DNA from 3 places in the Paenibacillus sp. 7516 genome. Region 3 is predicted to be linked to each of the others. Evidence: riboswitches for the same ligand, from Rfam matches in the RefSeq annotation. Region 3 holds a riboswitch; each other region holds the start of a gene.
What was found. A riboswitch is a leader RNA that binds a small molecule or an ion and turns the genes downstream of it on or off. The one in region 3 is predicted to bind cyclic di-AMP.
Positions count from the first base shown of each region.

Region 1: it holds a riboswitch for cyclic di-AMP, as region 3 does, so the genes downstream of both, CHI14_RS14265 (hypothetical protein) here and CHI14_RS08385 (C40 family peptidase) in region 3, are expected to answer to the same signal.
Region 2: it holds a riboswitch for cyclic di-AMP, as region 3 does, so the genes downstream of both, CHI14_RS28305 (3D domain-containing protein) here and CHI14_RS08385 (C40 family peptidase) in region 3, are expected to answer to the same signal.

Region 1 is NZ_NPBI01000013.1:16,322-20,809, reverse strand. Features, by position in the region: gene CHI14_RS14270 (HAD family hydrolase) at 80-763, opposite strand; gene CHI14_RS14265 (hypothetical protein) at 936-1,331, opposite strand; cyclic di-AMP (ydaO/yuaA leader) riboswitch at 1,450-1,622, opposite strand; gene CHI14_RS14260 (glutathione peroxidase) at 1,992-2,468, shown strand; tRNA gene CHI14_RS14255 (tRNA-Leu) at 2,605-2,687, opposite strand; gene CHI14_RS14250 (urease accessory protein UreF) at 3,111-3,812, shown strand; gene CHI14_RS14245 (Rha family transcriptional regulator) at 4,070-4,273, shown strand; gene CHI14_RS14240 (nitrogen regulation protein NR(II)) at 4,331-4,488, shown strand, end outside.
Region 2 is NZ_NPBI01000046.1:13,589-18,076, forward strand. Features, by position in the region: gene CHI14_RS28295 (HD domain-containing protein) at 1-222, shown strand, start outside; gene CHI14_RS28300 (TatD family hydrolase) at 533-1,303, shown strand; cyclic di-AMP (ydaO/yuaA leader) riboswitch at 1,546-1,799, shown strand; gene CHI14_RS28305 (3D domain-containing protein) at 2,071-3,255, shown strand; gene rnmV (ribonuclease M5) at 3,408-3,953, shown strand; gene rsmA (16S rRNA (adenine(1518)-N(6)/adenine(1519)-N(6))-dimethyltransferase RsmA) at 3,958-4,488, shown strand, end outside.
Region 3 is NZ_NPBI01000007.1:242,585-247,072, forward strand. Features, by position in the region: gene CHI14_RS08375 (alkaline phosphatase family protein) at 1-1,298, opposite strand, end outside; tRNA gene CHI14_RS08380 (tRNA-Leu) at 1,614-1,698, opposite strand; cyclic di-AMP (ydaO/yuaA leader) riboswitch at 2,061-2,192, shown strand; gene CHI14_RS08385 (C40 family peptidase) at 2,198-2,662, shown strand; gene CHI14_RS08390 (carboxymuconolactone decarboxylase family protein) at 2,743-3,072, opposite strand; gene CHI14_RS08395 (hypothetical protein) at 3,199-3,417, opposite strand; gene CHI14_RS08400 (hypothetical protein) at 3,536-3,865, opposite strand; gene CHI14_RS08405 (xanthine phosphoribosyltransferase) at 3,962-4,488, opposite strand, start outside.

The sequences.
Region 1 (4,488 bases), on a different contig from region 3:
ATCAGCCTTTTAGTTTGCCGTACACTTGCCTTGTCCTTTATTTAATGACGCGAAAGTCATCTCTTTTTAATTTCATCCACTAACCTTCAGAAGGCACAAGCAGTGGAATAAGCTGCTCCAAGGCTTCGATCGTCCAGTCTGCATGCTCTTGGCCCTCCAGCTCAGGCTGAAATCGACCATAGCCCTGCAAAATCCGAATCGTTCGCATCCCCAGCTTCTTGGCAGGAATGATATCGTTATCAATCCGATCCCCAATCATGACTGCTTCCCCGGGTTCACATCCCGCCTGCTTCAAAGCCACAGCATAGAGTTCCGGATCCGGCTTCGATACACCTTCTTCTGCCGAGCAAGCCAGTACATCCACGTACCTCCGCAGACCGTAGCTCTCCAGGCGCTCAGCTGTCCCTGGACTCTGATTGGCGATGATCCCGATTCGATAATGGAATGACAATTCCTTCAACACCGCGTCAGCAGAAGCGAAGGGTTTCTCCAGTTCCTTCCGGAACTTCAACTTCTCCTGGATCTGCTCCCTATGACGTTCATCGCTGATCAGCGTTCGAATGGCTACCCTCATGGGCCACTGCTCATAATTTCGGTAACAGGAGGCAAATATCTCTCGCACTTCCTCTATTTTCACCGGATATCCAAGCAAGCAGGCTTCTTTTACAAACTGCCCTATAATATCATCTACCGGCTCCCATTCGTCCACCAGCGTATCTCCTACATCAAAGAACAACCATTTTAACCCCCGTACATCCGGCACGCCTATTCCTCCTTGTTAGCCATGAACGCAATCTCTATAAATCAGCAATGTACATTAATGCTCAAATAAAAAAGAAGACCCACCATCATGCATGAGTCTCCTCAGAATTCCGTTTTTCCACAAGTTCAATTATAACAGGCACCTAACACCGGATCAATCGGCAGCTATCACATTAACCATTAAGCAAGAAGCCAACTTCTCCATTAAGGGAATACACAATGCGGTCAGCTCCCATCCCTCGGTAAATGCCTTTGGGGTGACTCTGTTCCGTAATCACACATAGTGATTTGGAGGTCCAGGAACGGCAGATCTGCAAATAGCGGCAGGTCAGGTTCAGACTGTTCTCGAAGATAAAAACATTGCCTACGCTCGACTGCGGTAGAAACCACTTCTGAGCTTCAGCTGTATTCATGCGAATGACGTTCTCCACTCCGATTCTGCGGAGCTTCCGTTCTTCTCCTGCACTATTGGTCAGAACGGCAAACGGCATTTTTTTGTACATCAGCAGCTTGATAAACTTGCGGCCTGCTTCATTCGGTGCTGTTACTAAAATCATCTCATTATCCATCATTCGTTCCTCCCTTGGCGTGAAAAGACAACAAAAAAGAAGCGTGGGGGACCAAGGCCTCCCGAACGCTTCTTGAATAACCCATGACGAAAACGCCATGAATATGCGTACGGCTTGTTGCCTCTCCCTTTAACGCTTACGAGGTTAGCTGACGGATTCGGGCGCGAGAGTCGCCCTATTTCCGGCTTGCACCGAAAAATTCACCCCATGGATTAGCTGCAATGACAGCCATTCCGATTGGTTCCCCCGTTTCCCACCCATGAATGAATGGAAACTCAGCGATTAAAACATCGTTCCTGTTTCATATATTGACCAGAGCGATATTATCGTTTGTTTCGTTGTTCATGTTAAGTTTAATTGAATTAGAAATTACGATATGAATCATACACCCGCGACATGTTAGTGTAAAGTCCGGTCAGATCACCGAATGGACGAATTTAAGGCATTACATATCAATGATATCGCTTACAACCAATCTATTCTCCATCCATCTCTATGAAGCTCGCTAATTCTCGTCCTTATGAAAAACGTCTGTAATTTAGGATTTCTGTTAGTAAGAATAGATATTTTGTATGATTAATTTTGCATTATCTAATTGTAAGCAATATAATATAGCTATAGGAATCATTAACCCATCATACGATATGGAGGCGACAGATCATGTCCGTTTATGACTACAAAGTCAATACCCTTCGGGGCCAGGAAGTCGAGATGTCCGATTATCGCAACAAGGTGCTGCTGATTGTAAATACGGCGAGCAAATGTGGTCTGACCCCGCAATTTGAAGGCCTACAGGAACTCTATAACAAATTCAAAGACCGGCAATTTGAAGTACTAGGCTTCCCAAGTAACCAATTTGCTCAGGAAAAAGGATCTTCCGACGATATTGCTGAGTTCTGCCAGATGAACTACGGTGTAAGCTTTCCTATGTTTGAGAAAATTGATGTCAATGGTTCAAGCGCTCACCCTCTATTCCAACACCTGACAACAGAGGCACCTGGACTGCTCGGATCCAAAGCCATCAAGTGGAACTTCACCAAATTCCTTGTCGATCAGAACGGACGTGTCGTGAAGCGTTATGCTCCAAAAACGACTCCTGACCAAATTGAGGCTGATATTGAGAAACTGCTGAAATAGATTAACATGGAGAGGCCATAATCAACATGGAACCAGAGAAAGTCCGGTTCTCTGTGAATGGCCTTTTTTATGTTGTTCCAAACGCAAAAAAGAGGTTTTCCATATACGGAAAACCTCTTTTTGTCGTACAATATGATGCGGTCGAGAGGACTCGAACCTCCACGGGCATACGCCCACTACCCCCTCAAGATAGCGTGTCTGCCATTCCACCACGACCGCATGTCGTAAATAATCGGCAACAAAAATGATTATACAGGATTACATTATAAAAGTAAAGCACTTTTATAAAAACTACTTTTGAACCTGTGTTTTTCCTCCAAATATCGGTTTTTATCGTCATGATCTTTTAACTGCTGCATACATTAAATTTCAATTCTTTTATACATCTTCATTTTAATTTTGGCTCTTCATAAGAAAATATATCATATACTTAACATTATTTTTTGAACTTTTAACCAAAATAGGTCACATAATATAACATTAAAGTATAAACAAAACTTAAAATAAGAAATCATTGACAAAATACGGATGTTTATGTGATTATATATATCATATAATTCGGATTTTAAACATAAAAGGATTCAGATATCAATACTAATGTTATATAAAATAACATTTCACGAACGTAGGAGGCGAAAGACCGTGAACCGTGGGAATAAGCTGCTCGATTATGTCAAACTGCTTGATTCCTCCATTCATGTCGGAGGTTTTACCCATTCGTTTGGTATGGATGTACACATCGCTGAAGGCAGCATCCGAAATGCCGATGATCTGGAATCCTTCATGCGCTGCCAGCTGCATCCCAGTATTGTTCGACTTGAGGGCATGGCGATTAAGGGTATCTACAGCGCAACGGATCATAACGACACATGGCGAACAGCTCTCATTGACAAGTTGGTTCACGTTCAGCGGACTCCTTCTGATCAAAGGGAGCAAGCCGCTGCCATGGGCAAAAGACTGATCAAGCTGGCCCGGGCTCTCCACCCCTGGATTGAATTCAGCCAGCTCGAACACACCCTTGCCAAATACGAGTCTGTAGGCTGCCTCTCTACTGTTCACGCCTGGATCAACCACTACCTCGATATCCCCGTCGAGGAAGCGGTAATGGGTTACTTGCACTCAGCCATGAATGCATGCATAACCGAAGCCTCCAAAGTCCTCCCCATGCATAACGAAACAACCCAGGAACTGCTGGTTCGCCTGGCCGCAGACCTGGAGCATGAATGGAATACCGTTAGCGCCTCCGCTGCGGATGGACCGGCACAGCCAACCTCAATGTCCATGAAATCGCTGTTCCCCAGCTTCCACATGCTTGGCGCAGGGCTGCATGCTTATCGCGCCTGAACTTACCGCCTTCAAGCTCCCCTCATATTTCCCCAAACGAAAAAGCACGCAGCAACCTCCTTGCTGACGTGCTTTTTCTCGTATGCCTATAGAACACAACGTTTTTACGTCATTATTTGATGTAAATACACTATTTTTCGTCGTTTATAATTGTTACATGACGTAAATACGTATATAATGTAATGAACAGCTCGCATCTCCCTCTATTATACACAGCCCAAGGCGGGTTGAAATACTTCTATGAGGGGTGAACCCTTTTGAACAAAAAGAAACCCGTGACTCCGTTCGGATGGGCCATCAAACGCCGCTTAACGGAGCTGCAGATGGACCAAAAAACGTTTTGCGAGAAGCACGACATCCCGCCGTATCGTTTATCCAATCTCATCCATGGCACACGAAAAGCCACTCGTTTCCGAAACCAGGTCGCAGACATTTTGCAAATTTCGGATGAACTACGATGACACTGCCATTACCTTGCCATCCCGATCCTTTAACTGATTGCCAAGGAGGGCCTATTCATGAGCTTCTTTACAACTGACCTTGAAAGGTTATCCTTTCAATCCCTACGTCATCAACTCATCATCGTCGACCGCGACTGGAGAATTTGCAGCTGCAATACCGCATGGCAGAACGGACTCGGGCGATTGCATCTCTCGAAATATAAAAAATCCGACAC
Region 2 (4,488 bases), on a different contig from region 3:
ACGGATCTTCCGTATGATGTTTTTCGTCCGGATGAATCGACAGACAAACAGATTCTGCTGCTGGATAGACAGGACAAGTTGCATGAATTGTCCGAGGTTTCGGACATCGTCCGTTCAATCAGCGGAATACATCGTGGTAAGCACAATCTGTACTATCCGCAAGACAAGGTGGACGCCATCATTCACGAGCTGCCCTCTCATATTCGCCCATACTTCTCATGATCATGAATTGAGCCGTGGGGAGTAAAATATTTACAAATTAGCTATGACAGAAAGAGTTTCTACTTCGAGATATTATCATGATACAGTAATCTGCTTTAATGGAGAGTATATGTAGATCGACATAATTTTGTAATGTACACTTTTTTTGAACAAATTGAGATCATAAGGGCTCCTATATATAGTAGAAATTGAATTTGGTAATTCCACATGTTGTACTCTGAAAAATCAATGATGATGATAAAATGGGTGCATTTTATAGGATTTTGATTGGGATAGAAAACAGTTATTCGACAGGAAGGGAGAAATACAAATGATGTTATTCGACACACATACACACCTGGACGCACCGCAATTCGACGAGGACCGCGAGGAGATGATTCAACGTGCTGTAGACGCCGGGGTTGGCCGTATGATCAATGTCGGTTTCAACCGGGAGACCATTCCATCCACGATGAAGCTTGCCGAAACGTATGATTTTATATATGCTGCTGTAGGCTGGCATCCTCAGGATGCCATTACGATGCAGGAGGGCGATCTCGAGTGGATTGCATCTCTGTGCAAACATGAAAAAGTCGTTGCCATAGGCGAGATTGGCCTGGATTATTATTGGGACACTTCACCCAAGGATGTGCAGCATCGTGTATTAAGACAACAGATCGGACTGGCTCGTGAACTTAACATGCCTATTGTCATTCATAATCGCGATGCTCATGAGGATATTGTCAAAATTTTGCGTGAAGAGAAAGCTGGCGAAGTCGGGGGTGTGATGCACTCTTTCTCAGGAAGCTGGGAAACGGCAAAACTCTGTCTGGATCTAGGGTTCCATCTATCCTTCGGTGGACCAATTACGTTCAAAAACGCCAAGCAGCCGAAAGAGGTACTGGCGAAGGTGCCAATGGACCGATTTTTCATCGAAACCGACTCCCCATATCTTACACCACATCCTTATCGTGGAAAACGAAATGAAACAGCGCATGTACGTCTGGTTGCAGAAGCAGCTGCGGAAATTAAAGGCATTTCGGTAGAGGAAATTGCTGCAATAACAACCAAAAATGCCATGGAACGATTTGGTATTCGTTAAAAAACGAAGCAAATGCGGTGAAAAAGAGAGGTAGACGGAGCGAATTTGCTTTTTGATCCAAATAAATGAAGAATATTACAATATTTTAACCAAATATTTAGAAAAACGTACTTGAACAACGCTTTACAACATGCATCGAAACAGGATATCATCTTTTCAGTGAATTGTTGTGCGGAAAATTGGACAGATGTTCGGGGGATGAACAAAGGGACACTTTCCGATGACACAACAATACTTTTCATGAACCGATCTCGCTGAGTCTCCGTTAACGGAGAGCGGGGGAACCAATAGGGCTTAAACATCAGTGTAAGCAGCTGATGCGCATCGTTCGCTGACCCAAAAGCAGCGGATGCATTTGCGAAGCGCTATTTGATTTCTTCTTTGGGTCTCGGGGTGAATTCAAGGGCATCCGCCATGAGCGGGTGACCGGAGATAGGGCGGCTCTCTTTCGCCCGAACCCGACAGCTAACCTCGCAAGCGGAAAAAGAGAGGCAACCTCGTGCATGAATTTCCGATATTCAAAATCATTCGGAAGCCACGAAAGAGTTCCTCTGACACTCTTTCTTTGGCTTTTTTGTTTTTGAATAAAAGAAATAAGGTCATCATACGGTAAGAATTCAGGTGGTGACATCATGTTGCGAAGAGTGGTTCATGGTGCAGAACCGGTCATTGAGATAACGGTCAGTTCTGTAGAAAATTTGGTATAGTCGCGTCAAAGACATCATGCATTAACTTTAGACGGCGAGGCTATGAAGGAGGACGGAGAAGTGGGCACATTCCAACCAGAAGAGACCCATGAGTCACGATCATCCAGTAAGTCTTACGCGTTGCGGTGGAAGCATGAGAACATGCGTCAAATGGCACTGATCGCTATTTTCTCAATCGCGCTTACAATCATGATCTTGTTAGTCGTTTACGGTCAAGCCGGGAAACAAATTTCGCTGGTTATTGATGGCAAAGCTCAAGCGGTAGAGACTCGTACAGGAATGCTTCAAGAAATGCTGGAGGAGCAATCAATCACAGTCAGCCCCCATGATGAGGTATCCATGCCTTTGAACGGGGCAATCGCAGATGGAGACCGCATTGTTATTGAGCGGGCCGTTCCAGTCAACATTACGGCAGACGGAGACACCAAGACTCTGTATACAACCGATTCATCGGTAGAAGATGCAATTCAGAAATCTGGAATTGAAGTTGCCAGTGAGGATAAGGTTTATCCTGCGCTCGCAACACCAATCAAGGCAGATATGAAAATTCGCGTAGTGCGTGTAACAAAGCGTACAGTGGAAGTGGAACAGCCGATTGCGTACAAAGTAATCAAAACGGCTGACCCTAGCTTGTACAAAGGTGACAATCGCGTCATCGTAAACGGCAAAGAAGGTACACTTGTACAGCATATCGAAAAGGTGTTTCAGGATGGAGAATTAGTCTCCAAAAAGATGGTGGGCAAATCGGTATCGACCAACCGTGTCGATAAAGTTATTGCTGTCGGAACCAAAGCAAAACCTGTTGTGAAGCAGCCGGAGATTCAGACGGTATCGGCCCAAACCTCCACAGCAAAGAAAGAAACGACAACGAACTCGAAGAAAACCGCTGCATCAGGCAGCAAAGTGATTACCGTCTCAGGCACTTCTTTTAAATATTCCAAAGTACTTAAAAATGTATCGATGACTGCGTACTCTTCTGAAGAGCCTGGCATTGGTACAAAAACAGCTTCCGGTACCCGGGTAACCGAAGGACGGACCATTGCGGTCGATCCAAAAGTGATTCCGATCGGCTGGTGGGTGTACATTGAGGGACTCGGCTTCCGTCGTGCGGAAGATACCGGCGGTGCCATTAAAGGCAACAAAATCGATGTATATTATGACAGTGTAAAGCATGCCCTGAATTTCGGACGTAAGAAAGGCAAGACGGTATATGTGATCGGTCCAGTTAAGCCGGAAGCGAACTAAAATCGTTTTACTTTGAAATGGGAATGCTATAAAATAGTTGCATGAATGAATCATGCGGAATATGCGGCGGTGGAGTCTGAACAGGCTCGCCGCCGTTTGGCAGAGAAGAGGATATTCCTCTTCTTTTTGCGTTAGAAAGGAAGAAATGGAACATGATAAAAGAAGTCATTGTGGTAGAAGGACGCGACGATACCGTCGCCATCCGGCGGGCTGTTGAGGCAGACACCATAGAGACCGGCGGATCAGCCATCAACCAGCGAATCTTGAAGCGAATTGCACTGGCACAGGAGAGACGCGGTGTAATTGTTCTTACGGACCCGGATCATGCTGGTGAGCGCATTCGCAAAATCATTGCAAATAAGGTCCCGGGCTGCAAGCATGCTTTTATTCCGGAAGCGGATGCAACCCGCAAAGGGGATATCGGGGTCGAGAATGCCTCACCTGAGGCAATCCGCCATGCACTGGAGCGTGTGCATACCTCATATGAGGGTGTACCGAGCCTGATCGATTGGGAGGACTTGATTGCAGCAGGGCTGATTGTGCACCCGCAGGCAGCCGCAAGGCGTATGGAGATGGGGAATCTGCTCGGCATAGGTTACTGCAACGGAAAGCAGTTCCACAAGCGGCTGGGTGTATTCCAAATTAGCCGGGAAGAGTTTTCTGCAGCATTATCGCAAATTGAACGTGAAGGATTGTGAGCGTATGAATGGCATGGATGAGACTTTGGAAATTGCAACACCCAAGCGAACGAAAGAGATAATTCAGAGACACGGTTTCTCCTTTAAAAAAAGTCTAGGTCAGAACTTTCTGATTGATCAGAATATATTGAACAAAATTGTAAATGCAGCGGATTTGGACGAGTCCAAGGGCGCACTCGAAATCGGCCCGGGGATTGGGGCACTTACGGAGAGGCTGGCCCGAGCAGCCGGCCCTGTAACAGCTGTAGAAATCGATCAGCGTTTGTTACCGATCCTTGGAGAGGTAATGGAGCCTTATCCCAACGTTCGGATACAGCACGGCGATGTGCTGAAGCTGGACTTGGCAGAGCTTTTTCGCACAGACTTTGCTAGTGTGAGCAAGGTGAGTGTTGTAGCCAATCTGCCGTATTATGTGACGACTCCTATTATGATGAAACTGCTGGAAGAGAAACTGCCGGTAGACAGCATTGTCGTTATGATTCAGAAGGAAGTAGCAGAACGTATGGCAGCTGCACCCGGCTCGAAGGACTACGGA
Region 3 (4,488 bases):
ACATCCGGATACTCATCGTATTTCAATGTATGTTTAATCTTGTTTGTGCTTAAGTCCAGTACCTCTTCATCCTGTTCGACCGTCCATGATTGGTTGTATGAATCGGTCAGGTTACCTCCTGATTTAAATCGGAGCTGTTTGCCTGTGGATCCCTGAACTGCGTAATTCCACTCATTTTCTTTCCAGGAAATAAAGTCAATGCGTGGATCATCCTTTAGCAGGTTTGCTGTATCTCTAAGGGAACGGTCCGCCTTCAATGAATATATATAGGCCATTGTTTCATTGACGGCAAGAATGAGTTCAGTCTCCTTCGATACAGCATCACCCGGACGCATAATATTGGCATCTCCAAGCAAAGAGGGCAGATCAATGACCGCATTCTGATCTTCAGGCAGAATACGGGTCATTCCACTGTCACCCGCAATGATAAAGATGGCATTTTGCAAAGCTTTTTCCGGAGAACCGAATGTTTGCAGTACGGATTGAAGCTGCTGATCTAACTCCTTCACTCCACGAAGTCCCGTAGGGCCTTTCTTATGTAACTCCCGATCTAAATCCGGTAAATAGACAAACAAAAAATCCGGTAATTTATTGGATTGAATTAAATATTTTAAGGCTTCAATCGCAAATTCATTATGAATCCCCATTCGCTTCGTTAGACCATCCGGCAAGTCTTTAATCCCTTGAAACGGATTAGACAAGGCACCCAGGGACAGTAAATCCGGCCCTTTCACATCAATCTCTTTGGGTAAAGAAGCAGCTGCCTGAATCCATTGAGGTATCGACAGCTTTTGAGCGGACATCCCCCTATATATCAGGCCATTGATTGAACCCGACTTTAATCCTTGCCGGGCAAGATCCTCATAGATCGTAGGTAAATTTCTGTTCAAATGACTCCCGTTTAAATGAATTAGAGCATCCGTCACTACCGGATGCACTCCTTGTTTGAGCACTTCCGTCGGGCCAGTTCCGTACATGATCATTTTTTTGTTGTCCGCAGAATACCAAGTCAAACCCGGCACACGGTGAAGGTCCGAATATGCACCGGTAAGCAAGGAGCTGTCAATCGTGACGGACATCGTGGGAAAAGAACTGACCAGGTTTTTATAATATTGCCCGTGTTTGATCAGGAATTGTAAGGCAGGAAGATCCTGCTTGCCGATTCCTTCGTCGATCGCCTGATACATTAAAGAGTCCACCATCAGGAAAATGACTTTTTTCGCATTGTTACCATTAGCGGAATTTATCCGCATCAAATCCTGTTCTTTAGGTTTCGAGCTCTGACATCCGATAAGCATGGCCAATAACAAGATCCAAGGTAATATCCGAATCCCTTTTTTCCTCATAGACAATTCACCCCATTTATGTACATTCTGTCTTGGAAATCTTGGGGTTATTCGAGGTGCTTTTTGCCAAGAGGCAATGGGACCTGAAGAAGTGCCTGTTGTTCAACAAAATCCTTTTTCAGCCGGCGCTCCAAACAGAAGCTCGACTTGCATACAGCTATTTTGTTTTTCTCATTTGATGAACAGCAGCATCTCTAATGTATAAAAAAACAAAAAGGTTCCCAATCTGCCAGAAAAAGCAGATCAGAAACCTCATGTATGAATTGATGCGGTCGAGAGGACTCGAACCTCCACGGGGGGTTAGCCCACACGGACCTGAACCGTGCGCGTCTGCCAATTCCGCCACGACCGCATATGGCATATCTCCGAGATAATCTATCGCGGCGACAAGAAATAATATATCATGTGAAATTTAAGGTGTCAACAATTAAATTGAAAATTATTAGACCTACGATAACCGAAACTTATAAAATCTGGTCGAGACCTGACTTTTTCTGTTGAGAATGAACCTTACTATCCTCTTCGACTCCAATTTACTTATTTGTCCAATTTATGTGCCGATGAAACACAAATTACGTTTTTGTCATCATAAATAAACATGGAGAACTACAACTTTCCACAAAAAGTCTTGAATTCCGTTAACATTGCAGAAGGAAGAAAGGTTTGACAATTACGCATTTATGCAATATAGTTTCAAAAGGTTACAAAATATTAATTATTCATTTGCCGAGTTTCATGTTTGAAAACGGGGGAACCATTTTGGGTGAATTATTCTTATACATAGGAAATATAGGGAACCTTCTACCGAACCCTTAGCTAACTCCGTAGGCATCGAAGGGAGAACATTCATTTTGAAAAAACTGATCATTTCTATTTTTGGCGCAGCCGTTCTATTTACATCTGGTGCAGCAAGCACTGAGGCGAGCAGTATCAACACCGTCGTTAACAACATGAATGGAATACCTTACAAGTGGGGCGGCACAACGCTGGCCGGGTTTGATTGCTCTGGATTTATGAGATATATCTTCCAAAAATATAGCATTGAATTGCCACGTACTTCACAGCAGCAAGCCAAGGCAGGTACTCCGGTATCCAAAGCCAATCTGCGCACAGGTGATATGGTATTCTTCAACACTTCAGGCAGTGGCATTTCGCATACAGGCGTATACATCGGGGGCGGACAATTCGCTCATGCTTCCAGCAGTAAAGGTGTCAGCATCACCAAAATGTCGAATCCCTATTTCAGTGACCGCTATGTAACAGCGCGCCGGGTGACCGGACAGTTTATGTATAACAAGATGCTTGGAAAAATATAAGTTAGACAGCAAAACAGGCTCTGGATCATTCCAGAGCCTGTTTTGCTGTCTTATTATTTAAACTCAACTACCGAACGAACCTAGTGCAATGCTTTTTGCACACGCATTGCACCTTGAGACAGCGCGTGACCGCCGCCAACCGCTCCGGCTACCGCAACCGTCTCCATAATCTCCTGATCGGTTGCTCCCTTCGCACGGGCCTCTTCTACGTGGTAAAACGTACATACTTCGTTATTAGCAAACAATCCGATGCCGAGGGCAATCAGCTGCTTGGTTTTGGCATCGATGGCACCTGACTGAAAGCATTCACCCGTAAAATCGTGATACGCTTTGACTACGCCAGGCAACACATCACTTAATTCTCCAATCTGATCCTTGTAGGCATGTACCTTATCATTCATCAATGTCATGGCTACCCGCACATCCTCTCGGCTGATAAGTTTACGAATTCTCGCTGTACCTATCTTCTCTCCCGAGCGGCGGAATTATGCCAAACCAACCATGGTAATTCCATGCATCCGTCTCCAGAGTGGACTCTATTCATCAGCCGGACTTTGGCGCGGCTCGCTAAAGAGCTGATAGCGATAGCTGCGGTCCAGCTTGACCACACGTCTGTTCTGACGACGGATAAGTACCTGTTCCCCATCCCATGCAACGACAATCCCGGTCACATCGTTCGATTCCAGACCATCCCGTACCACTCTTACTTTTTCACCCGATAAACGCAGTGCATCCAATTCTGCATCACTTATCATGTCTATGGCTCCTATATTCCAAAATAGTTTACAAAAAGAGACCTAAATGAAGAGTCATTTAGGTCTCACGTGACTGTATTGGACTGTTATGTCATTCGAAAAATATCCCGACTGAAAGTTACCGCTGCGCGTGCTCTTTGCTGTCGTTCTTCTCGAACCAAAAATCAAGCACTTTGGCGGACATCACACGTTCTTCAAGGTACTCCACTTGATGTGGTGTAAATTGTTCTTTCCAAGCGAAGGACAACTCTTCACACAAGCCTACAATGGTCAGCAACTCTGACCAGGCAACATAGCGTTTGTACCAGAAAAATTGAGGATGTTCAATCATATAGGGATAAAGGTCATCAAATTCCGTATGTTTACAATCCAGGGCACGTTCAAAATGAACTTTCGACTCCGCCAGCTTTTCAATAAAAAATTGTTCTGATGCCGGTTGGTTCCCCATGGTGTTGCCTCCTCTCCCTAACATAACCCCATTATAAATGAAATCCGCGTTCATGCAAAGGCATTGTTCAAAAAATAGGCTTTTTCCTTTAAACTGTCACATTTGGTTATCGTCGAATTGCACGGTTCCATCATTCAGTGAACGAATGCGCACCAAGGCTTCCACAGGAATGCCCTGCTCACGGATCGTTCGTGCTCCGGCCTGAAAACATTTCTCGACCACGACACCGAATCCGACGAGTTCCGCGCCTGAACGTTCAATGATTTTAATGACACCGCGAGCAGCATCTCCGTTGGCGATAATATCGTCTATAAACAAAATACGGTCGTTCTCATGAATATATTCGCGGGATACCATAATATCGGTTACGATCCCTTTGGTAAAGGAAGGTACGCGTTCACAGTAGGCATCGGGATCTGCCAGAAGTGTCTTTTTTCGACGGGCAAATACGAGCGGAACCCCAAGTTCATGTGCTGCGGCAAAAGCAACCGGAATCCCTGAAGACTCCACCGTTATGACCCGTGTCACTACACTTTCACGAAAGCGAGCGGCAAACTCGCGGCCCATCTCCATTGTCAGTGCAGGATCAATCTGATGATTCAATAATCCGTCCAGCTTCAGCA